Regions from separate parts of the Streptomyces sp. NPDC036764 genome, predicted to be linked through region 1. Evidence: riboswitches for the same ligand, from Rfam matches in the RefSeq annotation. Region 1 holds a riboswitch; each other region holds the start of a gene.
The links. A riboswitch is a leader RNA that binds a small molecule or an ion and turns the genes downstream of it on or off. The one in region 1 is predicted to bind cyclic di-AMP.

Region 1 (9,768 bases):
GGAGCACTGGCTGCGCACGAAGGCCGAGGAGAAGCGCCGGGAGTCGGTGACGGAGGGCATCCCCCTCGGCCAGCCGGGCCTGGCGCTCGCGGCGAAGCTGGCGTCCAGAGTCCGCACGGCGGGCCTGGAGGTACCGCTGCCGACCGGTGAAGGCATCGGGTACGAGCTGCTGGCGATGGCGGTCCGCGCGGAGGCGGCCGGGGTGGACCCGGAGGCGGCCCTGCGGGTCGCGGCGCGGGCGTACCGGGACGCGGTCCGGGTGGCGGAGGGGGTGCCGTCGTAGCGCGGGCGGTCACCTGAAGGCCGAAGCCGGGCCGCTGCGACGCCAAGGATCATCGGCGTGCTGAGAGCCAGCGTGCTGAGAGCCTGCGCGCCGAGAGCCCGCGCGCCGAGGGCCTGCGCGCCGAGGGCCTGCATGCCGAGGGCCTGCGTGCCGAGGGCCTGCGTGCCGAGGGCCTGCGTGCCGAGGGCCTGCGCGCCGAGGGCCTGCATGCCGAGGGCCTGCGTGCAGAGTCCGCCCTCCCCACCACCCGGCCGCACCCCCTGACCCTCTCCGGATACCGTCAAGGAGTGACCAACCAGCCCCACCCCCCGACCCCCCTCACCGAGGCCCCCGAACTCTTCACCTGGGAGTTCGCGACGGACCCCTACCCCGCCTACGCCTGGCTCCGGGAACACGCCCCCGTTCACCGGACCCGGCTCCCCAGCGGGGTGGAGGCCTGGCTGGTCACCCGGTACGCCGACGCCAAGCAGACGCTCGCCGACACCCGGCTCTCCAAGAATCCGGCCCACCACGACGAGCCCGCGCACGCCAAGGGCAAGACCGGTATCCCGGGGGAGCGCAAGGCCGAGCTGATGACGCATCTGCTCAACATCGACCCGCCGGACCACACCAGGCTCCGCCGGCTCGTCTCCAAGGCCTTCACGCCCCGCAGGGTCGCCGAGTTCGCGCCACGGGTGCAGGAGCTCACCGATCAGCTCATCGACCGGTTCGCGGCGGAGGGGAGCGCCGACCTCATCCACGAGTTCGCCTTCCCTCTCCCCATCTACGCGATCTGCGACCTGCTCGGCGTCCCGCGCGAGGACCAGGACGACTTCCGGGACTGGGCGGGCATGATGATCCGCCACCAGGGCGGCCCCAGGGGCGGGGTCGCGCGGTCGGTCAAGAAGATGCGCGGGTATCTGGCCGAGCTGATCCACCGCAAGCGTGAGGCACTTCCGGCCACCCCCGACCCCGGCGAGGACCTCATCTCCGGTCTCATCCGTGCCTCCGACCACGGTGAGCACCTCACCGAGAACGAGGCCGCGGCCATGGCCTTCATCCTGCTGTTCGCCGGCTTCGAGACGACCGTCAACCTCATCGGCAACGGCACCTTCGCCCTGCTCACCCACCCCGAGCAGCGGGCCCGCCTCCAGACCTCCCTGGCCGCCCACGACACCGCCCTGCTGGAGACCGGCGTAGAGGAACTCCTGCGCTACGACGGCCCGGTCGAGCTCGCCACCTGGCGCTTCGCCACCGAGCCGCTCACCATCGGCGGGCAGGACATCGCGGCCGGCGACCCCGTCCTGGTCGTCCTGGCCGCCGCCGACCGCGACCCGGAGCGGTTCGCCGACCCCGACGTCCTCGACCTCGGCCGCCGCGACAACCAGCACCTCGGTTACGGCCACGGCATCCACTACTGCCTCGGCGCCCCGCTCGCCCGTCTGGAGGGCCAGACCGCCCTCGCCACGCTCCTCACCCGCCTCCCGGATCTCCGACTCGCCGTGGATCCGGGGGAGTTGAGGTGGCGGGGCGGGCTCATCATGCGCGGACTGCGTACGCTTCCGGTGGAGTTCACCCCGGTTGGGTGAGTACGTCCACCTCCGCAAACGTGACACGCACTCATGACTGTGATCTTCACGTGATCTACGCGGCATTAACTTGTGACAAGTGATCGTCTGCCTATACGTTCACGGATCAACAAGGCGTCCAGGTTTACGCGCCGTGTTCAGTGCTGCCTCGCGAAAGGTCCCCGCATGCTCTCCGGGAACGGTCGTCACCGTCGCCCCCGTCAGGCTCCGGCTCTCCTCGTCGCGGCCGGAGTCACCGGGTCAGCGATCGCCATCCCGCTCCTCGGCGCCACCGGCGCGAGCGCCGCCGACGGCACCGTGTGGGACAAGGTGGCCGAGTGCGAGAGCGGCGGCTCGTGGAGCGCCGACAGCGGCAACGGGCACTACGGCGGACTCCAGTTGACCCAGGACGACTGGGAGAAGTACGGCGGCCTGGACTACGCCTCCAGCCCCGACCTGGCCAGCCGCTCGCAGCAGATAGCCGTGGCCCAGGACATCCTCGCGGACCGGGGGACCAGCCCCTGGGGCACGTGCGCCGTACTCAACGGGCTCACCAAGAAGTCCGGATCGGTCGACCTCGACACCGGAGTGGAGGACGACTCACCCTCCGAAGTATCCGGATCATCCGGATTGCTCGATTCGTCCAACTCATCGAATTCGGCCGATTCATCAGAGGAGTCCGGCTCCTCCGGCTCCGGCGATTCCTCCGACACGTCGACGCCGTCCGGCGATCCCTCGAATTCGGCGAGCGGCACTCCCGAGACTTCGTCCGAATCGCCCGAGAAGTCCTCTTCCTCGCCGTCTTCGTCCTCTACGCCCGACAAGTCCTCCAAGTCCGATGCGTCGCCCGAAGCGACGGACTCGCGATCGCCGGAGAGCTCGCCCGTCGAGACGCCCGAGGCGGACAATCAGGACAACTGGTCGCAAGATGCGGGCTCCTGGAGCCTGGTCGACACCGGCTCGGTCGACGGCGCGGCCGAGGGTGCGGTCGAGGAAGCGACGACCGGCACCGGTCGGCACCGCGGCCCCAGCGCCGACGAGAGCGACACCGTCGAGGCGGCCACCAAGTCCACCGGACGCCATGCCTCGTACAAGGTCCGCGAGGGCGACACTCTCGCCTCCATCGCCGACTCCCTTGACCTCGACGGCGGATGGCGCGCGCTGTACCAGGCGAACCGGAAGGCCATCGGTGTTGACGCGAACCACATCTCTCCCGGTCAGACCCTGGACGTCCCCGTCAAATAGCGGTCGAACAGGGCGAAAAACAGCGGCAGTTCGCGTCATGTTTCGCGGTGAATGTCCGTTTTAGATGGAGTGAGAGATAGATCTCAGAAGCCCTGATCGTCTTTGTAATTCCGCGAATCGCGTGTCTACGGTCATGACCGCTCGCCACCAGTGCGAGCCCCGACAGCCGTCACGCCGAATCCTGCCGGCGGTCGTACGGGAACAGTCGTCGCGTCAAGCGCCGTAGGCAGGAGCGGGGGACCCAAGGTTTGCGCCGGGTCCGGCAGTTGAGGTCCTTCGGGGCCGCACGGCCGGAACCGGCTCGGGGTGAAGCCGCGCAGCGGGAGCCGAGAGGCGAACGTGCGCGGCCGGGCAACTCAACCGGCCCGAACCCGACAGCTCACCTCGTAGGCGTCGGTGAGGGGATCCAACCATGCTGTTTTCCAGCAAGGGCAAGCACCGTCGTCCGTCCAAGGCCGCTCGCGCCATCGCCGTCGTCGGCGTCACCGGTGCCGCCGCCGTCGCCGCCCCGCTGATGGCGGCCGGCAGCGCCTCGGCCGCCACCGCCTCCGAGTGGGACGCCGTCGCCCAGTGCGAGGCCGGCGGCAACTGGTCGATCAACACCGGCAACGGCTACTACGGCGGTCTGCAGTTCTCCGCCTCCACCTGGGCCGCGTACGGCGGCACCCAGTACGCCGCCACCGCCGACCAGGCCACCAAGGCCCAGCAGATCGCGATAGGCGAGAAGGTCCTCGCTGGCCAGGGCAAGGGTGCCTGGCCGAACTGCGGCACCGGCCTGTCGAGCGCCGCCTACACCGGCGCTCCCGCCGGCGGCTCCTCGCAGAGCACCGAGTCCACCACCCGCTCCTCCGAGCAGCAGTCGGCCTCCCGCTCCGCCGACCGCCCGGCGGCGAAGAAGAGCACCAAGACCGTCACCACCCCGACCGGCAAGAAGGTCAAGAAGGGCGACGGCGAGTACAAGGTCGTCAAGGGCGACACCCTCAGCTCGATCGCCGAGAAGAAGAACGTCAAGGGCGGCTGGGAGAAGCTCTTCAAGCTGAACAAGGACATCGTCGAGGACGCCGACCTGATCTACCCCGGTCAGCAGCTCCACCTGAAGTAAGAGGGCGCGGCCGCGGCGAATACGCGGCCCACGGTTGAACCACAGCGCCTTCACATCCGTGGACCTCATAGTGAAGGCGTCGTGAGGGTCGCCCCCGTCCCCACGAACTCCCCGCCTCGGTGCGTTTTCCCCCGTACGCACCGGGGCGGGGCTCTTTGTTGTGTGCGGTTGTGGGCGGACATTTTTGTTCCGTTCGGAAACAATTTACTCTCGGTTCTGTCCACGGGGCGGTCGACCGCTGGTCTGATGCCCGGAGCCGGTTAGGCTCGTCTCGCAGTACCCACCGCGGACTGCGTACCCGCGTCACATCCCATGAAGGAGATGCTCGTGCCGTCCATCGACGTCGTCGTAGCCCGGGAAATCCTGGACTCCCGAGGTAACCCCACGGTCGAGGTCGAGGTCGGCCTCGACGACGGCAGCACGGGTCGTGCCGCCGTTCCGTCCGGCGCCTCCACGGGCGCCTTCGAGGCCATCGAGCTCCGCGACGGTGACCCGAACCGCTACCAGGGCAAGGGTGTCGAGAAGGCCGTCCTCGCCGTCATCGAGCAGATCGGCCCGGAGCTCGTCGGCTACGACGCCACCGAGCAGCGCCTGATCGACCAGGCCATGTTCGACCTGGACGCCACCGACAACAAGGGCTCCCTCGGCGCCAACGCCATCCTCGGCGTCTCCCTCGCCGTCGCCCACGCCGCCTCCGAGGCCAGCGACCTCCCGCTCTTCCGCTACCTGGGCGGCCCGAACGCGCACCTGCTGCCCGTTCCGATGATGAACATCCTGAACGGCGGCTCGCACGCCGACTCCAACGTGGACATCCAGGAGTTCATGATCGCCCCGATCGGCGCGGAGTCCTTCTCCGAGGCGCTGCGCTGGGGCACCGAGGTCTACCACACCCTCAAGAAGGTCCTGAAGAGCCGCAGCCTGTCCACCGGGCTCGGCGACGAGGGCGGCTTCGCCCCGAACCTCGGCTCCAACCGCGAGGCCCTCGACCTCATCCTCGAAGCGATCAAGGAAGCCGGCTACGCCCCCGGCGAGCAGATCGCCCTCGCGCTCGACGTCGCCGCCTCCGAGTTCTACAAGGACGGCAAGTACCTCTTCGAGGGCAAGGAGCGCTCCGCCGCCGAGATGACGGAGTACTACGAGGAGCTCGTGGCGGCCTACCCGCTCGTCTCCATCGAGGACCCGCTGTTCGAGGACGACTGGGCCGGCTGGAAGGTCCTCACCGAAAAGCTCGGCGACAAGGTCCAGATCGTCGGTGACGACCTCTTCGTCACCAACCCGGAGCGCCTGGCCCGCGGCATCGACGACGGCGCCGCCAACGCCCTGCTCGTCAAGGTGAACCAGATCGGCTCGCTCACCGAGACCCTGGACGCCGTCGAGCTCGCCCAGCGCAGCGGCTTCAAGTGCATGATGTCCCACCGCTCCGGCGAGACCGAGGACGTCACCATCGCCGACCTGGCCGTCGCCACCAACTGCGGCCAGATCAAGACCGGCGCCCCGGCCCGCTCCGAGCGCGTCGCCAAGTACAACCAGCTCCTGCGCATCGAGGAGATCCTCGACGACGCCGCGGTGTACGCCGGCCGCAGCGCCTTCCCGCGCTTCAAGGGCTGACCCCACCTGGGTAAGGCTTAGCCAGTCGTACGTACGTCCCCGTACTCGGTCCCGTACCGTGTGCGGGGACGTACGCACGTGAAAGGGGAGGCGAGAGCCGATGGCCGTCAAGGACCGGGACCGTTTCTCCACCGCGACCAGGATCCGGTTGCTCGGCGAGCAGACTGCGGCCCGCGTCTACCGCTCCCAGACCAAGCGGCAGGCCCGGCGCTCCCGGCTCACCAGCCGCGCCGCGCTGCTCGCGCTGGTGGTCTGCTCCCTCGTCGTGGCGCTGGCCTACCCCATAAGGCAGTACGTCTCCCAGCGTGCCGAGATCGCCGACCTCCAACGGGAGAAGGAGGAGGCCGCCCAGCGCGTCGAGGACCTGCGTGACATCAAGGCACGCTGGCAGGACGACGCGTACGCCGAGCAGCAGATCCGGCAGCGGCTGCACTATGTGATGCCCGGGGAGACCGGCTACATCGTGGTCGACCCGGACGCGGCGAAGAAGTCGCGGACCGACCAGAGCGCGGCCGACCGCCCCTGGTACGCGAACATCTGGGACGGGGTCGACAAGGCCGACGCCGCCGCCCAGTGAGAACCGAACCGATAGAAAGACAGGCATGGAAACGCCCCCGCCGCCCACCCCGCGCACCGAGCCCACCGACGCGGACGTCGAGGCCTTCAAGCAGCAGCTCGGGCGGCCCCCGCGCGGGCTGCGCGCGATCGCGCACCGGTGCCCGTGCGGGCAGCCGGACGTCGTCGAGACGGCCCCTCGGCTGCCCGACGGTACGCCGTTCCCGACGCTGTACTACCTGACGTGCCCGAAGGCCTCGTCGGCGATCGGCACGCTGGAGGCGAACGGGGTGATGAAGGAGATGTCGGCGCGGCTGGAGAGTGATCCGGAGCTGGCCGCGGCGTATCGCTCCGCACACGAGGACTACATCCGGCGGCGCGACGAGATCGAGGAGCTGACCGGGTTTCCGAGCGCGGGTGGCATGCCGGACCGGGTGAAGTGTCTGCATGTGCTGGTCGCGCACTCGCTGGCGGCCGGGCCGGGGGTCAATCCCCTGGGGGACGAGGCGATTGCGATGCTGCCCGAGTGGTGGATGAAGGGACCGTGTGTGGTCGCGGCCGAGTGATCTCGCCCCCGCCGCCCCTACCCTTCCCCGGGGGCTGCGCCCCCGGACCCCCGCATCGGCCTGAACGGCCTCGTCCTCAAACGCCGGACGGGCTGAAAGAACATGACCGGTCCCGTACATCAGAAGGGCACCCCATGACCCGCGTCGCCGCCATCGACTGCGGTACGAACTCGATCCGGCTCCTCGTCGCCGATGTCGACCCCGCCACCGGCGAACTCGTCGATCTGGACCGCCGTATGACCATCGTGCGCCTCGGCCAGGGGGTCGACCGCACGGGGCGGCTGGCGCCCGAGGCGCTGGAGCGTACCTTCGCCGCGTGCCGTGACTACGCGGCGATCATCAAGGAGCACGGCGCCGAGCGGCTGCGCTTCGTCGCCACGTCCGCCTCGCGGGACGCCGAGAACCGGGACGTGTTCGTGCGCGGTGTCATGGACATCCTGGGCGTCGAGCCCGAGGTCGTCACCGGGGACCAGGAGGCGGAGTTCTCCTTCACGGGCGCGACGAAGGAACTGACGGGGCGTGCGGATCTGCACCGGCCCTACCTCGTCGTGGACATCGGCGGCGGCTCGACGGAGTTCGTCGTCGGCGAGGAGCACGTCCGTGCGGCGCGCTCCGTGGACGTCGGCTGTGTGCGGATGACCGAGCGCCACCTCGTGCGCGACGGTGCGGTCTCCGACCCGCCCTCCGCCGAGCAGATCGCCGCGATACGGGCCGACATCGAGGCGGCCCTCGACCTCGCCGAGGAGACGGTGCCGCTGCGCGAGGCGAAGACGCTGGTGGGGCTGGCCGGTTCGGTCACCACGGTGTCGGCCATCGCGCAGGACCTGCCCGAGTACGACTCCACGCGCATCCACCACTCCCGGGTCACCCTCGACCGGGTCCGCGAGATCACCGACTGGCTGCTGCACTCCACGCACGCCGAGCGCGCGGCCGTGCCCTCCATGCACCCGGGGCGGGTCGACGTCATCGCGGCCGGCGCGCTGGTGCTGCTGGCGATCATGGAGCGGATCGGCGCCGCGGAGGTCGTCGTCAGCGAGCACGACATCCTCGACGGCATCGCCTTCAAGGTGGCGCAGGCGCCCCAGTAGGGCACTGGGCACCCACGCAACGGCCCCGGTCCCTCGTGGGAGGAACCGGGGCCGTCCTGTCAGCCCATCGCGGACTGTCCGTCAGTTGCAGAGGAGTACAAGGAGACCGACGCATCCATCGTCGTCGCCGTGGTTGAAGTGGTTGTTGTCGCCGTGGCCATGGTCGCCGTAGGAAGGACTGGCCATGGCCTTCGCGGTGACAGGGGTCGCTGCCGCGGTGGATGAGACCGCCGTCCCCAGCGCGAGGGCGATGCCGAGGGCGACGCCGACCGAGACTATTCGCTTGCCGGCCCGCTTGGGGGCCTTGTGTGAAGTGATCATGGCTGCACGTTATGTGCCCTTCTGATCATTTTCGCGCGGAGAGTGGCCGACCGGGTGACGGTGACTCAGATCCCGGGCGCAGGGTGGTTCGTGTCTCGTTTTCCTACCTGCCGGTAGCCATCGAGTGAGCGGTCCGGCTAGCGTGTGAGCACTTTCGAGGGGTCTTGCGATCCCCTTGCGGCCCGCCCAGGGTGACCTGCTCAAGAAAGTTCGTGAAGTTCTTCACAAGGAATTCGGCCCCGTCGGAGCACGGATAGGTGTCGGTTGACCCTTCCGAGGGGTGAACAGGCCCTTGAACATGTTCAGACGGCTCGTGTAATGGGGCTTCGGGAGTCTTCCGGCCGAGGGTGTCTCGAGCCGCTCACAGAGGGCCTGTTGGGACAGAGAGGCAGCTCACGCGGCATTGACAACGGGTCGTAGCGCACCCCGGTTCCCGGATGTGACCATGACCTGTGTCACGCGGGCCGGGGATGGTAGCACAGGGTACGGAAGAGCTTGTGAAGGGGCGCACGAGCGACCCCCCTGAGGCGGGTGGATACTCGATGGCATGAGCACCACGGAGCGTCCCAGGATCCTCGTAGTAGGCGGTGGGTACGTAGGCCTGTACGCAGCTCGGCGCATTCTCAAGAAGATGCGCTACGGAGAGGCGACCGTCACGGTCGTCGACCCCCGGTCGTACATGACCTACCAGCCCTTCCTCCCCGAAACCGCCGCCGGCAGCATCTCCCCGCGCCACGTCGTCGTCCCGCTGCGACGCGTGCTGCCCAAGGCGGAGGTCCTCACCGGCCGGGTCACCACCATCGATCAGGACCGCAAGGTCGCCACGATCGCCCCGCTGGTCGGCGAGGCGTACGAGCTGCCCTTCGACTACCTGGTCATCGCGATGGGCGCGGTCTCGCGCACCTTCCCGATCCCCGGCCTCGCCGAGCAGGGCATCGGTATGAAGGGCATCGAGGAGGCCATCGGCCTGCGCAACCACGTCCTCGAGCAGCTCGACAAGGCCGACTCCACCACCGACGAGGAGATCCGCCGCAAGGCGCTCACCTTCGTCTTCATCGGCGGCGGCTTCGCCGGTGCCGAGACCATCGGTGAGGTCGAGGACATGGCCCGCGACGCGGCCAAGTACTACACCAGCGTCTCCCGCGAGGACATGCGGTTCGTCCTCGTCGACGCCGCCGACAAGATCCTGCCCGAGGTCGGCCCCAAGCTCGGCCAGTACGGCAAGGAGCACCTGGAGGCCCGTGGCGTCGAGGTCTACCTCTCGACCTCCATGGACTCCTGCGTCGACGGCCACGTCGTGCTGAAGAACGGCCTCGAGGTCGACTCCAACACCATCGTGTGGACGGCCGGCGTCAAGCCGAACCCCGCCCTCTCCCGCTTCGGCCTGCCGCTCGGCCCGCGCGGTCACGTCGACTGCGAGCCGACCCTCCAGGTCGCGGGCACCGACTACATC
Region 2 (9,768 bases), on a different contig from region 1:
TCTGGACCGGGGCGAGGAACTGGGCCTCGTCGGCGATGACGTAGTCCGCCCGGCCGCCCCGGGAGAGGTGGTCGACGAGGTAGCCGTACAGGTCCATGCCGTCCTCGATCTCCACCGCGTCGGTGACCAGGCCGAGCCGTGAGGACAGCTTGCCCTCGCCCGCGCGGTCGTCGCGGGTGAAGATCATGCCCGCGAGCCCACGCGCCGAACGGTTGTGCTCGATCTGCAGAGCCAGTGTCGACTTCCCGCAGTCCATCGTTCCGGAGAAGAACACCAGCTCGGGCATGTGGAGTTGAGCACCTTTCGGCAACAAGGAGGGCTGAGGGAGGTTTCAGGAGCGTACTTCGAGCAGCGGCACGAGCTGCTCGGCGGGGGTCAGCGAACCGTGGTTGCCGACCATCGCCGACTCCTTCGGCTCCCGCTCGGAGGCGATGATCAGGACGTCGTCACGGGCGGCCGCGATCACGTCGCCGATGCGGTCGTGGACCCGCTCGTCGATCTGCGGCCCGAACCAGCCCGCCTCGATCGCCTCGTTGCGGGAGGCCACCCAGAACTGTTCGCCGAGCACTTCGCGCCAGCAGGTCAGGACGTCGTTCGCGGCGCCCGGCACCGCGTACACGTGCCGCGCCCGGCCCTCGCCGCCCAGCAGGGCGACGCCGGCACGCAGCTCCCAGTCCTCGTCGAAGTCGATGCGGTGCTCTTCGTCGAAGGGCACGTCGATCATGCCGTGGTCGGCGGTGATGTAGAGCGCGGTGCGCGCAGGCAACTGCTCGGCGAGGCGCTGGACGAGCCGGTCGACGTACATGAGCTGGCCACGCCAGGTGTCCGAGTCGACGCCGTAGCGGTGGCCGGCGCCGTCGAGTTCGGCGTAGTACGTGTAGACCAGGGAGCGGTCGCCCGCGGCCAGTTGCTCGGCCGCGAGGTCCATGCGCTCCTCGCCGGTCAGCCGCCCGAGGAACGTTCCGCCACTGAGTGCGACCTTGGTCAGCGGGGTGTTCTGGAAGGTGGGCGAGGACACCTGGGCCGCGTGCACGCCCGCCCGGTGCGCCAGTTCGAAGACGGTCGGATACGGCTGCCAGACGTGCGGCGGCGTCCACGGGTTCCAGCGCAACTGGTTCATCAGCTCGCCGGTTGCGGGGTTGCGCACGGTGTAGCCGGGCAGGCCGTGCGCACCCGGCGGCAGGCCGGTGCCGACGGAGGCGAGGGAGGTCGCGGTGGTCGCCGGGTAGCCGGTGGTGATCGGGCGTCCGGTGCCGCCCCGCGAGCTGCCGAGGAGCGCGCTCATGAAGGGGGCTTCCTCGGGGTGCGCCTTGAGCTGCTCCCAGCCGAGGCCGTCGATCAGGAACACGCAGTTGCGGTCGGCGGGGGTCAGCTCGCCGATCGTGGCGGTCATGCCCGGTACGGCCATGCCCGCGGCCAGTGTGGGCAGCAGGTCGGCGAGCGAGCCGCCGCCGTACTCGGGGGACGGGGCTGAGGTGACGGCGAGGGGTTCCGGATGGGGATCCCAGGCGGTGGACTGTGCCATCAGTGCGTGGGGTCCGCGGTCGCCTCGGACAGCGCCTGGGCGAAGGCGAGCGCCTGGCGCACCGTCTCCGGTCCGTCGCCGGCCTCGCTGACGCGCAGGCTGAGGTCGTCCGCCGTCGAACTGCCCGTGTAGCCGTGGTCGGCCTCGCAGTTGGGGTCGCCGCAGGCGGCGGGCTCCAGGTCGATGCGGGAGACGGCGCCCCAGCCGATGGTGAGAACCACCTCGCGGGGCAGCGTGCCCACCGTGTACTGCTCCGGGTTGGCGACGACGCGGCTGACCACGACCGAGGAGATCCGGCCGAGCTTGACCGACTCCGTCGAGGTCGTGGCGTAGGGCGTCGGGGAGGTGCTGTCCGCGGCCTGCTCGTCGGTGTGGCTGACGATGAAGCGGTTGCCGGTGAGGACGAGGACGGTCACATGCCGCCGCACCTCGTTCTGGTCGAACGTGGTCTCCTGGTGGACCAGGTACGACCGGATGGGCTCGCCGCCCACGGCGGCCTCCACCGCCTCGGCCACGAGGGCCGGGTAGTAGCCGCTGCGCTCGATCGCCGCTCGCAGCCCCTGGGTCGTCGTACTGGTCTTGGCCATGACGCCCATCCTACGGGGGTGCACTGACTGCGAGGCACCGCTCAGGAGGGTCTCAGTACGTCGGCAGGGTCCTCGGTCCGAGGTCGTCGCGGGCGGGCGGCGGCGCGAGGCGCACGGAGGCGCCGAGCACGCTCAGGCCGTGTGCGGCGACGACGACCGGCTCCAGGGTGACCGCGACGACCTCCGGGTGGTCGTCGACCAGCCGCGACACCCGCAGCAGCAGCTCCTCCAGGGCGGGGGTGTCCACGGGGGCGGAGCCGCGCCAGCCGAAGAGGAGCGGTGCCGTCCGGATCGAGCGGACGATCGAGGTGGCGTCGCGGTCGGTGACCGGGATCAGGCGGTGCGCCATGTCGCCGAGGAGCTGCGAGGCGGCTCCGGCCAGCCCGAAGGAGAGCACGGCGCCGGCCGCCGGGTCGATCACGGCCCGTACGACGGTGTCGACGCCGCGCGGTGCCATGGTCTGCACGACCGGTCTGAGCTCCTCCGGCCTGCCGAACAGCTCGGTCAACTCGGTGTACGCCCGCCGCAGTTGCTCCTCGTCCGCCAGGTCGAGCCGTACGCCGCCGAGGTCGGCGCGGTGCCGCAGGTGCGGGGCGGTGGCCTTGAGGGCGACGGGGTAGCCGAGGGTGCGGGCGGCGTCGACGGCCGCGTCGGGGGTGGGGGCGTGCAGGGCGCGGTGCACCTGGATGCCGTACTTGCCGAGCAGGTCGCAGGTCTCGTCCGTGCCGAGCGTGAGCCCCTGTCCGCGCGCGAGCAGGCCGCCGATCAGCCGGGCGGCGCCCTTCTCGTCGATCTCCTCGTACTCGGGCACCTTGCCGGGCTCGGCCGCCTCGCGCCGCCACTGGGCGTACTTGACGGCTTCACCGAGGGCGCGGACCGCGCGTTCGGCGGCCGGGTAGGCGGGGATGAGGCGGGGGGTGTTCTCGGCGGTGTCCGACGGTTCGGGCAGCGGTTCGGCCGGGAAGTCCAGCGGGCGGAAGGGGTGGGAGCGGCCCGCGGTGCGGGGCGCCGCCGCAGCGGCCCGCGGCGCGGTGCTCGCCGCGGCCGACAGAGCCTCGGCGAGCCCTCCGAGCTCCACGTGCACCACCAGCACCGGCTTGCCCGGTACCCGCTCGGCCGCCGAGCTCAAGGCCTGCGCGAGCTCGGCGTCCCCGGTCGTCGCGTCCCCGATCGCCGGTATCGCGGTGACGACGACCGCGTCGCAGGTGTCGTCGGCGAGCGCGCGAGAGAGCGCCTCGTGGAAGTCGGCCGCCGAGGCCGCGGTCGTCAGGTCCAGCGGCGGCAGCGGCCGCAGGCCCTCGGACAGGCAGGCGTCGTACGTCAGCAGTCCCAGGGACTCGGAGTTCCCCAGGATCGCCACCCGCGGCCCGGTCGGCAGAGGCTGGCGCGCGAGCAGCAGTCCCGCGTCCACCAGCTCGGTGATGGTGTCGACCCGGATCACGCCGGCCTGCCGCAGCAGCGCGGAGACCGTGGTGTGCGGGAGCCGGGTGACCCGCACGGTGTGGCCCTGCGGCGCCGCTCCCCCGTGCCGCGCGCCCTGCACCACGACCAGCGGCTTCGCGGCCGCCGTGCGCCGGGCGAGGCGGGTGAACTTGCGCGGGTTGCCGATGGACTCCAGGTACATGAGGACGACGTCGGTGTCCGGGTCGTCGTACCAGTACTGCAGGACGTCGTTGCCGGAGACGTCGGCGCGGTTGCCGGACGACACGAAGGTCGAGATGCCGGTGACGCCGGTGACCCCGCCGCCGCGCCGGTGCAGCCGGGACAGCAGGGCGATCCCGATCGCGCCGGACTGCGCGAAGAGCCCGATCCGGCCCGGCCTGGGCATCTCGGGGGCCAGTGATGCGTTGAGGCGTACGTCGTCGGCGGTGTTGATGATCCCGAAGGCGTTCGGGCCGATGATCCGCATGCCGTACGTGCGCGCGTGCCGGACGAGTTCGCGCTGGCGTTCGCGGCCGTCGGGCCCGCTCTCGGCGTATCCGGCGGAGAGCACGACCAGCCCCTGCACGCCGTGCTCGCCGCACTCGGTGACCACGTCGGGGACGTACTCGGCCGGCACGGCGACCACCGCGAGGTCGACCTGCTCCTCGATGTCCCGCACCGAGCGGTGCGCGGGCACTCCGTCGAGCTCCTTGAGGTCCTGCGGGAACGCCTTGTTCACGGCGTACAGCCGCCCCGTGAACCCGGCGTCCCTGATGTTGCCGAGGACGCCGCGGCCGACGCCGCCGGGGGTGCGGCCGGTGCCGATGACGGCGACCGAGCCGGGCACCAGCAGCCGCCGCACGGACCGGGCCTCGGCGCGCTGCTCGCGCGCGTACTGCACGGCGAGCGAGCGGTCGGTCGGCTCCAAGTCGAACTCCAGGCGCACGACGCCGTCCTCGAAGCTGCGCTTCTGGGTGTACCCGGCGTCGGTGAACACCTTGATCATCTTGCTGTTGGCGGGCAGCACCTCGGCGGCGAACCGGCGGATGTCGCGCTCGCGGGCGACCGCGGCGATATGTTCGAGGAGGGCGGAGGCGACGCCGCGCCCCTGGTGGGCGTCCTGGACGAGGAAGGCGACCTCGGCCTCGTCGGCCGGTGCGGACGCGGGCATTCCGTCGGCGCCGATCCGGTCGTAGCGTACGGTGGCGATGAACTCGCCGCCGATCGTGGCCGCGAGTCCCACCCGGTCCACAAAGTCGTGGTGCGTGAAGCGGTGGACGTCCTTCGCGGACAGTCGCGGGTAGGGCGCGAAGAAGCGGTAGTACTTCGACTCGTCCGACACCTGCTCGTAGAAGCTGACCAGGCGCTCGGCGTCATCGACGGTGATGGGGCGGATGCGCGCGGTGCCGCCGTCGCGCAGCACCACGTCGGCTTCCCAGTGGGCGGGGTACTCGTGCCTGTCCGAGGCGCTCTGCATGGGGCCCAGATTACGGCTCGCGTACGACAACGGCGCGAGGCAGTCTGTTCGGGACGTCACATGGGGTCGAGGCCGCGACCCCACGGTCACTTCGGAGGGGGACAGCCGTCCCGTTCCGGCATGCTTCACGTGTGTGGGAAACTGGTCTAGACAACCCTGAACACCGAAGGGCAGCATCACATGGCTGAGCGCCGCGTCAACGTCGGCTGGGCCGAGGGCCTCCACGCCCGCCCCGCCTCCATCTTCGTCCGAGCCGCCACGGCCACAGGCGTCCCGGTGACGATCGCCAAGGCTGACGGCAACCCCGTCAACGCGGCCTCCATGCTGGCCGTCCTGGGTCTGGGCGCCCAGGGCGGCGAGGAGATCGTCCTCGCCTCCGACGCCGAGGGCGCGGACGCCGCCCTCGACCGTCTGGCGAAGCTGGTCTCCGAGGGACTCGAGGAGCTGCCCGAGACGGTCTGATCGACCTGATTGGGTATCCGTAGCGAACGGTGAAGCCGCGCCCGCCTTTCCGGCGGACGCGGCTTCACTGTTTTCCGGCAGCCGTTCTGGGAATTCACGGGATGGCGGTGGCACATCCGAAAAAGGGCAGCAGAAATTCCCTGCCGCCGAATATCTCCTCTTTGTATACGGCGCCGGTGTTAATGCCGCAGGCTCGGCATGTTTACGGGATGTTGCGAATTCCTCACACGATCCGGGCGCTCGCCGCCGGTGCCGAACCGCAGGCGGTGCGCGGAGAGGGAGCGCTCGGTGTGCAGCGCCGTGATCGCGCGGGCGCGTTCGCCGTCGCCGCGCGCCACCGCGTCCACGATCGCGCCGTGCTCGGTCCAGGACTCCACGGGGTCGGCGGGCGCGTCCACGGCATACATCCAGGCGATCTTGTGACGGAGCTGGGCCAGTATCGAGGTCAGGGCGGGGCTGCCGGTGGACTGGGCGAGCGTCTCGTGGAACCAGCCGCCCAGGGAGCGCAGGTCGTCGCTGTTCCCCCGCTTGGCCCGCTCCTGCCCCAGCCTGACCAGGCCGCGCAGGACCTTCAGATGGGCCTCGGTGCGCCGCTGGGCGGCCCGGGAGGCACCGAGGGGCTCCAGCAGGCTGCGCATCTCCAGCAGGTCGGTGGCCTCCTGCTCGGTCGGTTCGGCGACGCACGCGCCCGCGTGGCGCCGGGTCACGACGAAGCCCTCCGCCTCCAGGGTGCGCAGAGCCTCTCGCACCGGGACGCGGGAGACACCGTAGCGGCGGGCGAGCAGTTCCTCGGTGAGCCGGCTGCCGCGCTCGTAGACACCGGCGACGATGTCGTCCCGGATCGCCGTGCACACCGAATGCGCCGGAATACGCATGACCGACCTCCGCCTTAATCCCCGTGAAACGTCGACGAATGACGTGTTCCCGAGGACTCTATTGCAACCGGCCGGAATTTCCGACGGCGAGCCGGAATCCATGGATATTTTTTGGTCAGCGCATCCGCCGGGAAACATCGAAAGCCCCGGCTCGGGGAGCCGGGGCTTCGAGGACGCGTGGTGGCGGCGTCAGACGTTCACGCCGTGCCCGCGCAGATAGGCGACGGGGTCGATGTCGGAGCCGTACTCCGCCGTCGTGCGGGCCTCGAAGTGCAGGTGCGGCCCGGTGACGTTGCCGGTGGCGCCGGACAGGCCTATCTGCTGGCCGGGGGTGACGGCCTGGCCCACCGAGACGCCGATGGACGACAGGTGGCCGTACTGGGTGTACGTGCCGTCGTTCATCCTGATCACGATGTTGTTGCCGTACGACCCGCCCCAGCCGGCCTCCACGACGGTGCCGGAGCCGACCGCGTGGACGGAGGTGCCGCTGGCCGCGTGGAAGTCGACGCCGGTGTGGCTGCCGGAGGACCAGACGGCGCCGCCGGTCTTGTAGCCGGTGGAGACGTACGAGCCGGCGATCGGGGCGACGTACGACAGCAGGCGCTTGCGCTCGGCCTCGCGGGCGGCGCGCTCCTTGGCCTCGCGCTCCTGGACGGCCTTCGCGGCCGCCTTCATGCGCGCGGCCTCCTCGGCGGCCTTCTTCGCGGCGGCGGCCTCCTTGGACGCCCTCTCCTGGGCGATGGCCTGGGCGTCGATCTGGTCCGCGATCGAGTTCTCGACGGTGATGACGGGGATGAGGCCGGTCTGCTCCGCGGCGGGTTCGGCGGCGAGCGCGGGGGCGGCCAGGGCGCCGACGACGCCGGTGGCGGTGAGCGCGGCGACTCCGGCCGCGCGGGCGGTGGTGCGCTCGAACCGGCCGGGCCGACGGTGCTTCCCGGTGGGGCGGTTCTTCCCCGTGGCGCAGGTGAACGCCATGAAGTGGCTGGTCCTTTCCTTCCCTCTCGCCTACCGGGTTAGCTGACGGGTTCGGAGCAGGAAGGTCTCCTACGGGCCCCCTCGCGGCTCGCGCGGGCGCCCGATTCACCCCAGGGACTTCGATGGGTCCCCGGCTCCCCTGGCTCGCGCCGTACGGGGACTCGGCGATGGCTGTCCGGTGCCGCGGACGCGGCGCACTGCCTGACGGACAGCCCGCAAGACGCTAAACGGGGCATCTTTCAATCCCCAAACGGATCGCGGCTTTTGTAGCGCATCCCACAGGCCAGACAGGCAACCTCTGCCTCAATTCGGGCATAAGGGGGCCCTGGTGACTCATAGGTCACCAGGGCCCTACGCGCGCGTGGCGCCGGACGGCGCGAGCTCGTCCTCTACTCGGCTGCCACGACGGTGACTTCACCGATGCCGAGGGCCTCGACCGGCTCCCGGATCTCGGCCGCGTCGCCGACGAGGATCGTCACCAGACGGTCCACCGGGAAGGCGCTCACGGCCGCCGCGGTGGCCTCGACCGTGCCGGTCGCGGCAAGCTGCTGGTAGAGCGTCGCCTGGTAGTCGTCGGGCAGGTGCTGCTCGACCTGGTCGGCCAGCGTGTTCGCCACGGACGCGGCGGTCTCGTACTTCAGCGGCGCCACCCCGACGAGGTTCTGCACCGCGAAGTCCCGCTCGGCGTCGGTGAGCCCGCCGTCGGCGACGCCGCGCAGGACCTTCCAGAGGTCGTCGAGGGCCGGACCGGTGTTCGGGGTGTCGACGGAGCCGCTGATGGCGAGCATCGCCGCGCCGGTGCCGTCCGGGGCGGAGCGCAGGACCTGGCCGAACGCCCGCACGCCGTAGGTGTAGCCCTTCTCCTCGCGCAGGACCTTGTCCAGGCGGGAGGTGAGGGTGCCGCCGAGGCAGTAGGTGCCGAGCACCTGCGCGGGCCACACGCGGTCGTGCCGGTCGGGGCCGATACGGCCGATCAGGAGCTGCGTCTGGACGGCGCCGGGACGGTCGACGATGACGACCCGTCCGGTGTCGTCCGCGGTGACCGGCGCAACGGGGCGCGGCTCACCGGGGGAGCCGGTCCAAGCGCCCAGGGTGTCGCCGAGCAGGGCGTCGAGGTCGACGCCGGTGAGGTCGCCGACGACCACGACGGTGGAGGTGGCGGGGCGTACGTGCCGCTCGTAGAAGGCGCGTACGGACGCCGAGTCGATGCCGGCGACGGTGTCCTCGGTGCCCTGGCGCGGGCGGGACATGCGCGCGGTCGCCGGGAACAGCTCCTTGGAGAGCTCCTTGGCGGCCCGGCGCGAGGGGTTCGCCAGCTCGTGCGGGATCTCGTCGAGCCGGTTGCGCACCAGGCGCTCGACCTCGGAGTCCTCGAACGCGGGCGCCCTGAGGGCGTCGGCGAGCAGGCCGAGCGCCTTGGGCAGCCGGGAGACGGGAACCTCCAGGCTGACCCGGACGCCGGGGTGGTCGGCGTAGGCGTCGAGCGTGGCGCCGCAGCGCTCCAGCTCGGCGGCGAACTCCTCCGCGGTGTGCTTGTCCGTGCCCTCGGACAGGGCGCGCGCCATGATCGTGGCGATGCCGTCGAGGCCCTTCGGCTCGGCGTCCAGGGGCGTGTCCAGAAGCACCTCGACGGCGACGACCTGCTGGCCGGGGCGGTGGCAGCGCAGGACGGTGAGGCCGTTGTCCAGCTTGCCGCGCTCGGGTGCCGGGAACGCCCAGGGCCGGGCCTGGCCCGCCTGGGGCTGCGGGTGGAACTCCATGCTGGCGAGCTCGGTCACTGCGCCGACTCCTCGTTCTCGTCGGTGACGGGGGCGGCCCCGTCGGTGGCGGCGGCTTCCTGTTCCTCGGCCTCGTCGCCGACCGGCTCGTACACGAGCACCGCGCGGTTGTCGGGGCGCAGACGGGCCTGGGCGACGGCCTTGACCTCCTCGGCGGTGATGTCGAGGACGCGCTGCACGGCGGTGAACGCGAGCTGCGGGTCGCCGAACAGGACGGCGTACCGGCACAGTTCGTCGGCGCGGCCCGCGACGGTGCCGAGCCGGTCCAGCCACTCGCGCTCGAGCTGGGCCTGCGCCCGCTCCATCTCCTCGGCGGTGGGACCCTCCTGCGCGAAGCGGGCGAGCTCCTCGTCGACGGCCGACTCGATGCCCGGCACCTCGACGTCGGCGGAGGTCTTCACGTCCAGCCAGCCCAGGGAGGGCGCGCCGGCCAGCCGCAGCAGGCCGAAGCTGGCCGCCACGGCGGTACGGTCGCGGCGTACGAGGCGGTTGTAGAGGCGGGAGGACTCGCCGCCGCCGAGGACGGTCAGCGCCAGGTCGGCGGCGTCGCACTCACGCGTGCCGTCGTTCGGGAGGCGGTAGGCGGCCATCATCGCGCGCGCTGGGACGTTCTCCTCGACGACCTCGCGGAGCTGCTCGCCGATGACGTCGGGCAGCGAGCCGTCGC
Region 3 (9,768 bases), on a different contig from region 1:
TCCGTGCCGCACCCGTCGTCCGTCCACCGTGGGCAGGCCGCCCACATCACGGAAGTTGCGAACCCCGGCCAGTTCGGGCTCGGTCGACGGGATCTGCTGCGTCACGGGGGCTCCTCCCGGTCGGCCCCGGCGGCGCGGCTCGGCGATGCGGCCGACGGGGTGCGATCTCGACCATACGACATGGATTCCAGGGCCAATGAGTTGTCCACAGGCGTTGCCTCAGGGCCGCACGACCCTTGATGATGTTGGTACTTGATCGCGCCTGTTCGTCTCTGTGAGGGTTTGATGCTGGACATCTCCGACAACGGCCGTACGTGGGTCCTCTCCGGGCCGACCAGCAGCTACGCCGTCCACCTGACCGACGGGGACGAGCTGCTGCACCTCCACTGGGGCCCGCGCATCGGGCTCGCCGACGCCGAGGCCCTCGCCGTCCGCCCGCTGCCGGAGTACTGGCCCTTCGAGTCCCCGCTGGACGGGCGCGAGGAGTACCCGGTCGAGGGCGGCCCGCGCTTCGTTCGGCCCGCCCTGTCCGTGCGCAGCGACGAGCGGCGCGGCACCGAGTGGAGCTTCGAGCGGCATGAGTCCGAGGGTGACGAACTGCGGTTGCTTTTTCGTGACGGCGCACTGAAGGTCACGCTGCACTACCGGATGCGCGAGGACGTCGTAGAGCGCTGGGTGACCCTGGACAACCAGGGAGGCGATCTGGAGCTGCTGCGCGCCGACTCGGCCACCTGGACGCTGCCGGAGAGGGAGGGCTGGCGGCTGTCCCAGTTGCACGGCCGCTGGGGCGCCGAGTCACGGCTGGCGCGGGCCCCCCTCACCTACGGCGAGAAGGTCATCGGCAGCCGCCGCGGGCACACCGGGCACCAGCATCTGCCGTGGGTCGCGCTCGACACGGACGCCACCGAGGAGCGCGGCGAGGTCTACGGCTGCGCGCTCGGCTGGTCGGGGTCCTGGCGGATCGCCGTGGCCCAACTCCCGGACGCGCGCGTGCAGGTCACCGGCGGCGCCGGACACGACGACTCCGGCCTGCTGCGGCTGGCGGCGGGGGAGTCCTTCACCACGCCCGTCTTCGCCGGCCTGTGGAGCGACGGCGGCTTCGGCGGCGCCAGCCGCGCCTGGCACGCGTATCAGCGCGCGTACGTGATCCCGGACGCCGACCAGGACCGGCCGGTGCTGTTCAACTCCTGGGAGGCGACGGAGTTCGACATCTCCGAGGAGCAGCAGAGCCTCCTCGCGCGGCGGGCCGCGGCCATCGGCGTCGAGCTGTTCGTGGTGGACGACGGCTGGTTCGGGACGCGCACCAGCGACCGCGCCGGGCTCGGCGACTGGACGCCCAACCCCGACCGCTTCCCCTCCGGCCTCAAGCCGCTCGCCGAGTACGTGCACGCGCTCGGCATGCAGTTCGGCATCTGGGTCGAACCGGAAATGGTCAATCCGGACAGCGAGCTGTACCGCGCGCATCCCGAGTGGGTTCAGTATCAATCGGGACGAAAGCGGACGGAATTCCGCAATCAACTAGTGCTGAACCTCGCCCGCGACGACGTCCGGGAGTACCTCTGGGAGCAGCTCGACGGGCTCCTCTCCAGTGCCCCGATCGACTATGTGAAGTGGGACTTCAACCGCTGCTTCAGCGACGCGGGCTGGCCCGGTGAGCCGTACCCGCAGCGCCTGTGGGTCGACCATGTGCGCGCCCTGTACGACCTGCTGGACCGGCTGCGCGCCGCTCACCCCGGCGTCGCCTTCGAGTCCTGCTCGGGCGGGGGCGGACGCATCGACCTCGGCGTGCTCGGCCGTACGGACCAGGTGTGGACCTCGGACAACACCGACCCCCTCGACCGGCTCGCCATCCAGCACGGCTTCAGCCAGATCCACCCCGCCCGGGCCATGGCCGCCTGGGTGACCGACAGCCCGAACGCCATGCTCAACCATCGCGCCAGCTCGCTGCGCTTCCGGTTCGTGAGCGCGATGGCCGGCGTGCTCGGGGTCGGCGGTGACCTTGCCCAGTGGACCGAGGAGGAGCTCGCCGAGGCGCGGGAGTGGGTGGAGCTCTACAAGGAGATCCGGCCCCTGGTGCAGCGCGGCGACCTGTACCGGCTGCGGGCCCCGCGGGGCGGGCTGAGCGCGGTGCAGTACGTGCTCGGGGACGAGGCGGTCGTCCTCGCCTGGCTCCAGGCGCAGAGCTTCGGCGAGCCCCTTCCGGCGCTGCGGCTGCGCGGCCTGGATCCGACAGCAGCGTATGAATGCCTTGAAACGGGCGAAATTCACCGAGGTGCCGTACTGGTGCATCACGGACTGCGTACCGGCTTGCGAGGCGACCTTGATGCGGCAGTTATTCGACTCCGTCGCATCTAGGCGTTCTGTCCGAATTGGCGCCTTCATTCCAACTCGCTCTGCAATAAGGAAAGCTGGAGCAGTGTCACGTGAGGAGCGTCATATCCGTGACCGTGAGTCGCCCGTCATGTCCACGTAATTCGTATGCTTTTCAAGGGGCTTTGGGTCCGGCGGCACTCCTGTATTTAACGGACGGTGACGGTTAATTCCCACAAGGGATCAACAGGAACGCATTCGGACGGAACCTCTCACTTGTTCCCATGCGTCTTCCTCGCTTACGTTCGCCACCAATCCGGACGGACGCCCAATCCTGCCGCCGCTCGGATTCCGCGCAAACTCACCCGTCCACGGCAGGAGCGGGGGACCCACAGGTAGAACCGCCTGTTCCGGTCTCCGGAACGGCTAGGGGTCAAGCCGCACCTCGGCGCGGCCGGGCATCTCCAGCCCGCACCCGACAGCTCACCTCGCAGGCGCCGGAGAGGAATTCGCCATGCCCGCGAAGGGTAAGCATCGCCGTCCGAAGTCCCTGCGCTTCACCCGCTCCATCGCCGTCGCCGGAACCGGTGGCGCCGCTCTCGCTCTCCCGCTCATGGGGGCAACCGGCGCCCACGCCGCTCCCTCGCAGTCCGTTTCGGAAAAGGCCGTTCAGTCCCTTCCGGTCGTCGGCCAGAAGGCCGTTGAGAAGAAGGCCGCCCAGAAGAAGGCTGACGTACGGACCTATTCTGTGAAGGTCGGCGACTACCTTTCGAAGATCGCCGACGAGCAGAACGTGAGCGGCGGCTGGAAGCGGCTCTACTCCGACAACCGCGAGGCCGTCGGCTCCGACCCGTCGCTGATCCACCCGGGACTCAAGCTCGCCATCGGCGGCAAGAAGGCCGCGACGACCGCCCCCAAGTCGTCGTCCTCCGCGCCCTCTTCGACGCACAAGTCGTCCTCGAAGGACTCGTCCGCCTCGAAGTCCTCCACGCCGAAGAAGGCGCAGAAGGCGACCACGGCCGCCGAGACCACCAGCACCGTCAACGGCTTCTCCGCCCCGCTGACCGGCGCCTCCCTCGGCACCGGTTACAAGGTCGCGGGCAGCATGTGGTCCAGCGGCTACCACACCGGCGTCGACTTCGCCGCCGCGACCGGCACCCCGCTGAAGGCGGTCGGCGCGGGCACCGTCGTCTCGGCCGGCTGGGGCGGCGCGTACGGCAACCAGGTCGTCATCCAGCTCGCCGACGGCTACTACGCCCAGTACGCCCACCTGTCGTCGCTCTCGGTCTCCAGCGGCCAGACCGTGACCGCCGGCCAGCAGATCGGCCTCTCCGGCGCGACCGGCAACGTCACCGGCCCGCACCTGCACTTCGAGATCCGCACCACGCCGGACTACGGCTCGGACGTGGACCCGGTTGCCTACCTGCGCGGCAAGGGTGTCGCCATCGGCTGACGCGACCCACGCGACAACCACTTGCCTGACACGCGGCCGAAGGCCGGACCCCGATCCCCGGGTCCGGTCTTCGGCATGTTTCGGGGGGTGTCGACAGGGCGGTTTGGCTTGACCACAACACCCCTGCTCAGAGGGTTATTCCAGGTTTGGTGAACACTTTAGGAGTGGCTTATCTCACCGATCGTCAACCCTTTCCTACGGTCGCGTAGGTCACATTCAAAGGTGAATCATGTGCCGATGTGGCAGACGATTCGAAGAGTGACAGCAGTGCAGTGATCGGGTCGTACGTTGCGGTGGGGGACAGCTTCACCGAGGGCGTCGGCGACCCCGGCCCCGACGGGGCGTTCGTCGGCTGGGCCGACCGGTTCGCGGTCCTCCTCGCGGACAGGCGACCCGAGGGCGACTTCAAGTACACCAACCTCGCCGTACGCGGCAAACTGCTCGACCAGATCATCGAGGACCAGCTTCCGAAGGCCGTCGAACTGGCCCCGGACCTGGTCTCGTTCTGTGCGGGCGGCAACGACATCATCCGACCCGGAACCGACCCCGACGAGGTCGCCGAGCGCTTCGAGCGGGCGATCATCCGGCTCACCTCGGCCGTCGGCACCGTCATGGTGACGACTGGCTTCGACACCCGTGGCGTACCCGTGCTGAAGCATCTGCGCGGCAAGATCGCCACGTACAACGGACATGTGCGGGCCATCGCCGACCGGTACGGCTGCCCGGTGCTCGACCTGTGGTCCCTGAAGACCGTTCAGGACCGCCGGGCCTGGGACGACGACCGGCTCCATCTGTCCGCCGACGGGCACACACGCGTGGCGCTCCGGGCGGGCCAGGTCCTCGGCCTGGAGATCCCCGCGGACCCGGACCAGCCCTGGCCGCCGCTCCCGCCCCGCGGCACCCTCGAGGTCCGCCGGGACGACGTCCACTGGGCGCGGGAGTACCTGGTGCCGTGGATCGGCCGACGACTGCGCGGGGAGTCGTCGGGGGACCATGTGACGGCCAAGGGCGCTCTTTCCCCGGACGACATCAAGATGCGGATCCGATCGGTGGCTTGAGAACCGTTCGCGAGCGAGCGATAGGTCCGGGCCGTACCGATGGCTGATCGGTGCGGCCCGGACGTACGCATGGGGTGCGGGGTGCGGGGTGCGGGATTCGGTGCTGCGTACGACACATGGCGGCATCGCACACAGCGTCCCGGCACATGGCGGCATCGCACACAGCGTCCCGGCACATGGCGGCATCGCACACAGCGTCCCGGCACATGGCGGCATCGCACACAGCGTCCCGGCACACAGGCTCACCGGTTCGACGCCGTCAACGCCTTTCGCTCCAGCCCGAGTTCCCGGGCGAGCGCCTCGTCCACCCACTCCTGGGCACGCGCGCGTGAGATCGCGCCCGGGTACGACGTGAGCTGTACGGCGAGGCCGTCGAGCAGGGCCGTCAGGCGCAGGGCCGTGCCGTTCGGGTCCGGGCAGTGGAACTCCTCGGCGGCGACGCCCTCGGCGATCACCTCGGTGATCGCCCCCTTCCACTGCCGGTCGAGGTCCCGGGTGACCTCCTGGAGCGCGGGTTCGCGCAGCGCCGCCGCCCAGCCCTCGATCCACAGCCGCCAGCCCTTGGCCTGGCCGGTCGGCGCGTACCAGCGCACGGCCGCCCGCAGCCGCCGCAGTGCCGTCGTGCGGCGCCCGAGGAGCCGGCGCAGATGGGCCAGGTCGCCTTCGGCCGCGTGGGTGAACGCGGCCGCGACGAGCTTTTCCTTCGTGTCGAAGTGATAGAGCACCAGCGCGTTGCTCACGCCGAGCACCGAGGCCACGTCGGCGATCCTGACCGCCGCCACGCCCCGCGCCTCTATCTGCTCGACGGCGGCACGCAGCAACTCCTCACGCCGCTCCGCCACGCTCAACCGCACTCTTGCCACGTCGTCACCCTAAAGCCTCGTCACCGACCGGTCCCGAGCCAGGTCGGGCAGGGCCTGCGCGACCGCCGTCACCGGTGCCAGCCGAACCGTTCGGTGATCAACGGCAGCCGGTCCGCGGCGACGGCGTGCGCGGCCGCCCGCGGAGCCGTCCCGTCCGCCTCGGCGCGGGCCAGCGTGAGGTCGGTCAGGGCGCGCATCGAGCGCCGTGTGTGGGCGAACGCCTCGTCCGCGTCCGGGCCGATGTCCCCGAACAGCGTCCACCACCACCAGGCGTTCGTGCCCGAGTTGACCACGACGTCCGGCAGCACGGTGACGCCGCGCGCGGCGAGTAGTTCCTCCGCGTCGGGCCGTACGGGCATGTTGGCCGCCTCGGCGATCCAACGCGCGGTGATCCGGCCCTGGTTCGCGGCGTCGATCGCATACGACACGGCCGCAGGCACCAGCACCTCCGCCTCGGTCGACAGCCAGGCGTCGCCCGGCAGTTCGCGGTCCCCGGGACGCAGCGCGGCTCGGTCGACGGTGCCGTACGCGTCGCGTGCCGCCAGCAGGCTCTCGATGTCGAGTCCGGCCGGGTTGGCGATGGTGCCCTTGATGTCGGCGACGGCGACGACGGTGAGCCCCGCGCGCGTGAGGAAGCGAGCCGTGGCCCCGCCCATGGTCCCCAGGCCCTGCACGGCGACGCGTGTCCTCCAGTACGGCACACCGGCCCGGTCCAGCGCGGTCAGCACCGACTCCGCGACCCCGCAGCCGCCGACCAGCTCGTCGAGGCCGATGCCGTCGACCTCGACCGCGAACGCCTCCGCGAGCCGCCGCCGTGCACCGACCTCGTCGTCGAGCAGCGGGTACACGGCCTGGACGGACGAGACGAGCCCCGCCTCGGCCGCCGCCCGGTCGACGACGTCCTGGGTGAGTCCGAGATCCTCGCCCGTGGTCCAGAAGTTCTCGATGTACGGCCGCATGCTGCGCAGGTAGCGCACCAGGAGCCCGTACGCCTCCGGGTCCCGGGGATCGCAGTCGATGCCTCCCTTGGCGCCGCCGAGGGGGACGTACCGGGCCTCGGGGTCGTAGTGCAGGGCTTCCTTCATGCTCATGCCCCGAGCGAGCCCGGTGACCTCGTCCAGCGTGCAGCCCGGCCGCATCCGCAGCCCGCCACTGGCCACGCCGCGCACCAGCCGGTCGACGACCAGGAAGCCCTGACGGCCGGTGATGTGGTCGGTCCAGGTGAGGGAGAGCAGGGGGGTGGTGGGGGCGGCTGGGGTGGTCATGGGGTCTCCGGGGTCGGGGGCAGCCCTCTTCGGGATCGAGGGGCCCCGCGCTGCTACTGAACGATGAGTCAGTATCGGAGTGGGACGGGGACATGTCAAACGTGGTGCAGGGGCTTCGGTGTCGGGATGACCAGCGGGAGGCACCGGAGCCCGGCCGGACGTGGCGGACCCGGGCATATCCAGGGGGTATCCGGGGTTGTCGGAGGTGCCGACCATAATGGAAGGCCTCACCGAATCCACCTGGAGGTAGCGTGGCCGGTTTCCGTTTCCCGAGCTCCGGGCTGCGCGCCCTGCGGCCCGAGGCCTTCGGCGTGGATCCGAGCGGTGAGCGCATGGCGCGTATCCGCAGATCACCCCACTTCAAGGACGGGGTGTTCCAGAACCCGGGCGGCGAGGCGCGGACGAGGCCGTCCGGGTCGATGCTGGAGTTCGGCAAGGTCTTCTTCGACAAGGAGTCCCGGCCCCACCGGACCCCGAAGGGCACCGTGCCGGTGCACCCCACCACTTACGCGGACCTGGCCAAGCCGCCCGCCACGGGGCTGCGCCTTACCTGGATGGGGCACTCCAGCATCCTCGCGGAGATCGACGGTCGCCGGGTCCTCTTCGATCCCGTGTGGGGCGAGCGCTGCTCCCCGTTCCCCTTCGCCGGGCCGAAGCGGCTGCACCCGGTACCGCTGTCGCTCGCCGCGCTCGGCCCGGTCGACGTCGTCGTCATCTCGCACGACCACTACGACCACCTCGACATGCCCACGATCAAGGCACTGGCCGACACCGACACGGTCTTCGCCGTGCCGCTCGGCGTCGGCGGCCACCTCGAACACTGGGGCGTGTCCCCCGACCGGCTGCGCGAGCTGGACTGGCACGAGGCCACCAAGATCGGCGGGCTCACCCTGACCGCCACCCCGGCCCGCCACTTCTGCGGCCGCGGACTGCGCAACACGCAGCACACGCTCTGGGCCTCCTGGAGCGTCGCCTCCGACGAGCACCGGATCTACCACAGCGGGGACACCGGCTACTTCGACGGCTTCAAGGACATCGGCGCCGAGCACGGCCCGTTCGACGCCACGATGATCCAGGTCGGCGCCTACTCGGACTTCTGGCCCGACATCCACATGACGCCGGACGAGGGCGTCCGTGCCCACCTCGACCTTCAGCGCGGCGACCCGAGCGCGGGCGTCATGCTGCCGATCCACTGGGGGACCTTCAACCTGGCGCCGCATCCGTGGGCGGAGCCGGGGGAGTGGATGATGCGGGCCACCCACAAGGCCGGGGCCACGATGGCGGCTCCGCGCTGCGGCGAGCCCTTCGAACCGGCCTCCGTGGCACCCGTGACGCCGTGGTGGCGAGACGTCGCCGAGGCGCCCGCCCAGGGGTGGCCGGCCTGGCCGCCGGTTGCTCCGGCGCCGGACGGCACGGTGCAGTTCTCCTAGCGCGAGCGCCGCAACCACCGTCGAGGGACGACCCATGGGGCGCGGACGGCAACAACTCGCGCCCCTACGCGGCGATTCACGCGGGGCGTGCAGGAGTGCTCCTGAGCGCTCGCGCGGCATCGCGCGCCGCTACTGTCAGTGATGCTCTGGGGGTCGGGGCGTCGGGCGGGTGAGGTGCTGAAACGTCCCCACCGGGACGGTCGGGGGCGAGGAAGCGAGACGTAGTCGAGGGGCGGGGCACGGAAAGTGCCCCGCCCCTCGGCCTTTCCTCGTGACCACTTCTGACCAGGTCCGATCATTCGACTGCCCCTTGTGGGCGAACGGCGTGACGGGTTATCGGTCTGTCGTACGAGGCCTCATACCAGAGCGGGACGCTGCCTGCGGGAGTTTGTCAACTGCCCACCGCACTTGATGCGAAGGCGACTACTGTCAGTGTCCGTCGGGCGACGCGGAGCCGAATTCGTCGGCTCTGTCGACCGACATCGCGATGGCGCACGCCCCGGGCCGCGCAGACCGCGCGCACCCCCAGGCCCCGACCGACGGACCAGTACGAGGACCCCGATGTCTCATCTACGCGCCCCGGCCGCACGCGCAGACCGCCGTGAGGGCGGGCGGCACGGGCGCCCGGCCACCCGCACGGCACCCGCGCTGCCCGAGACCCATATACGGCCCCAACTGCTGCGGCTGGCCGTGCTGCCACCCGTCGCGGTGACCCTCAGCGCCTCGGCGGCCGTGCTGTTCGCGGTGCGCTCCACGGGCGCCCGGCCGAGCCTCACCCTGTGGGCCGTGCTGGCCGGCGCGGTCTCGGTGACCCTCGCCGGCATCCTGATCGCTGCCGTGGCCGCCAACCGCACCGCCAGGTCAGTGAGCGACCGCATCCGTGCACTGCGCCGCAGCAGCGCGCGTGGCGAGGCCGAACTGCGGAACCTGGTCGAGACAATGCGCCGCGGCGAAGCACCGCCGAAGCGCAAGTCCCGCAGCGGTCCGCCCGAGGGCGCCGACGACTTCGAACTGCTCGCCGCCGACCTGGCCCACGCCCACGACGGCGCCGTCACCGCCGTCGTTCAGGCCGCCCAGCTCTCCAGCCAGGCGGGCAGCGAACAGAAACTGGAGGTCTTCGTCAATCTCGCCCGGCGCCTTCAGTCGCTGGTGCACCGGGAGATCTCCATCCTCGACGAGCTCGAGAACGAGATCGAGGACCCCGACCTGCTCAAGGGCCTCTTCCACGTCGACCACCTCGCCACCCGCATCCGCCGCCACGCGGAGAACCTCGCCGTCCTCGGCGGCGCCGTCTCCCGCCGGCAGTGGAGCAACCCGGTCTCGATGACCGAGGTGCTCCGCTCGGCCATCGCCGAGGTCGAGCAGTACTCGCGGGTGAAGCTGGTGCCG

Region 2: it holds a riboswitch for cyclic di-AMP, as region 1 does, so the genes downstream of both, ACZ69Q_RS00560 (M23 family metallopeptidase) here and ACZ69Q_RS33330 (transglycosylase family protein) in region 1, are expected to answer to the same signal.
Region 3: it holds a riboswitch for cyclic di-AMP, as region 1 does, so the genes downstream of both, ACZ69Q_RS04975 (peptidoglycan DD-metalloendopeptidase family protein) here and ACZ69Q_RS33330 (transglycosylase family protein) in region 1, are expected to answer to the same signal.

The regions. Positions count from the first base shown of each region.
Region 1 covers NZ_JBVJPT010000012.1:99,481-109,248, reverse strand. The annotation lists gene ACZ69Q_RS33345 (nucleoside triphosphate pyrophosphohydrolase) at 1-283, shown strand, start outside; gene ACZ69Q_RS33340 (cytochrome P450 family protein) at 571-1,851, shown strand; gene ACZ69Q_RS33335 (transglycosylase family protein) at 2,017-3,075, shown strand; cyclic di-AMP (ydaO/yuaA leader) riboswitch at 3,284-3,483, shown strand; gene ACZ69Q_RS33330 (transglycosylase family protein) at 3,488-4,177, shown strand; gene eno (phosphopyruvate hydratase) at 4,499-5,785, shown strand; gene ACZ69Q_RS33320 (FtsB family cell division protein) at 5,886-6,362, shown strand; gene ACZ69Q_RS33315 (DUF501 domain-containing protein) at 6,388-6,906, shown strand; gene ACZ69Q_RS33310 (Ppx/GppA phosphatase family protein) at 7,041-7,994, shown strand; gene ACZ69Q_RS33305 (hypothetical protein) at 8,076-8,315, opposite strand; gene ACZ69Q_RS33300 (NAD(P)/FAD-dependent oxidoreductase) at 8,863-9,768, shown strand, end outside.
Region 2 covers NZ_JBVJPT010000001.1:135,288-145,055, reverse strand. The annotation lists gene ACZ69Q_RS00590 (thymidine kinase) at 1-286, opposite strand, end outside; gene ACZ69Q_RS00585 (alkaline phosphatase family protein) at 332-1,525, opposite strand; gene ACZ69Q_RS00580 (DUF5998 family protein) at 1,525-2,112, opposite strand; gene ACZ69Q_RS00575 (bifunctional acetate--CoA ligase family protein/GNAT family N-acetyltransferase) at 2,165-5,011, opposite strand; gene ACZ69Q_RS00570 (HPr family phosphocarrier protein) at 5,192-5,473, shown strand; gene ACZ69Q_RS00565 (GntR family transcriptional regulator) at 5,653-6,348, opposite strand; gene ACZ69Q_RS00560 (M23 family metallopeptidase) at 6,538-7,323, opposite strand; cyclic di-AMP (ydaO/yuaA leader) riboswitch at 7,336-7,500, opposite strand; gene ACZ69Q_RS00555 (M16 family metallopeptidase) at 7,713-9,101, opposite strand; gene ACZ69Q_RS00550 (M16 family metallopeptidase) at 9,098-9,768, opposite strand, start outside.
Region 3 covers NZ_JBVJPT010000001.1:1,160,003-1,169,770, forward strand. The annotation lists gene ACZ69Q_RS04965 (tyrosine-protein phosphatase) at 1-105, opposite strand, end outside; gene ACZ69Q_RS04970 (alpha-galactosidase) at 286-2,355, shown strand; cyclic di-AMP (ydaO/yuaA leader) riboswitch at 2,663-2,820, shown strand; gene ACZ69Q_RS04975 (peptidoglycan DD-metalloendopeptidase family protein) at 2,825-3,763, shown strand; gene ACZ69Q_RS04980 (SGNH/GDSL hydrolase family protein) at 4,036-4,821, shown strand; gene ACZ69Q_RS04985 (TetR/AcrR family transcriptional regulator) at 5,064-5,684, opposite strand; gene ACZ69Q_RS04990 (Glu/Leu/Phe/Val dehydrogenase dimerization domain-containing protein) at 5,753-6,949, opposite strand; gene ACZ69Q_RS04995 (MBL fold metallo-hydrolase) at 7,201-8,379, shown strand; gene ACZ69Q_RS05000 (sensor histidine kinase) at 8,941-9,768, shown strand, end outside.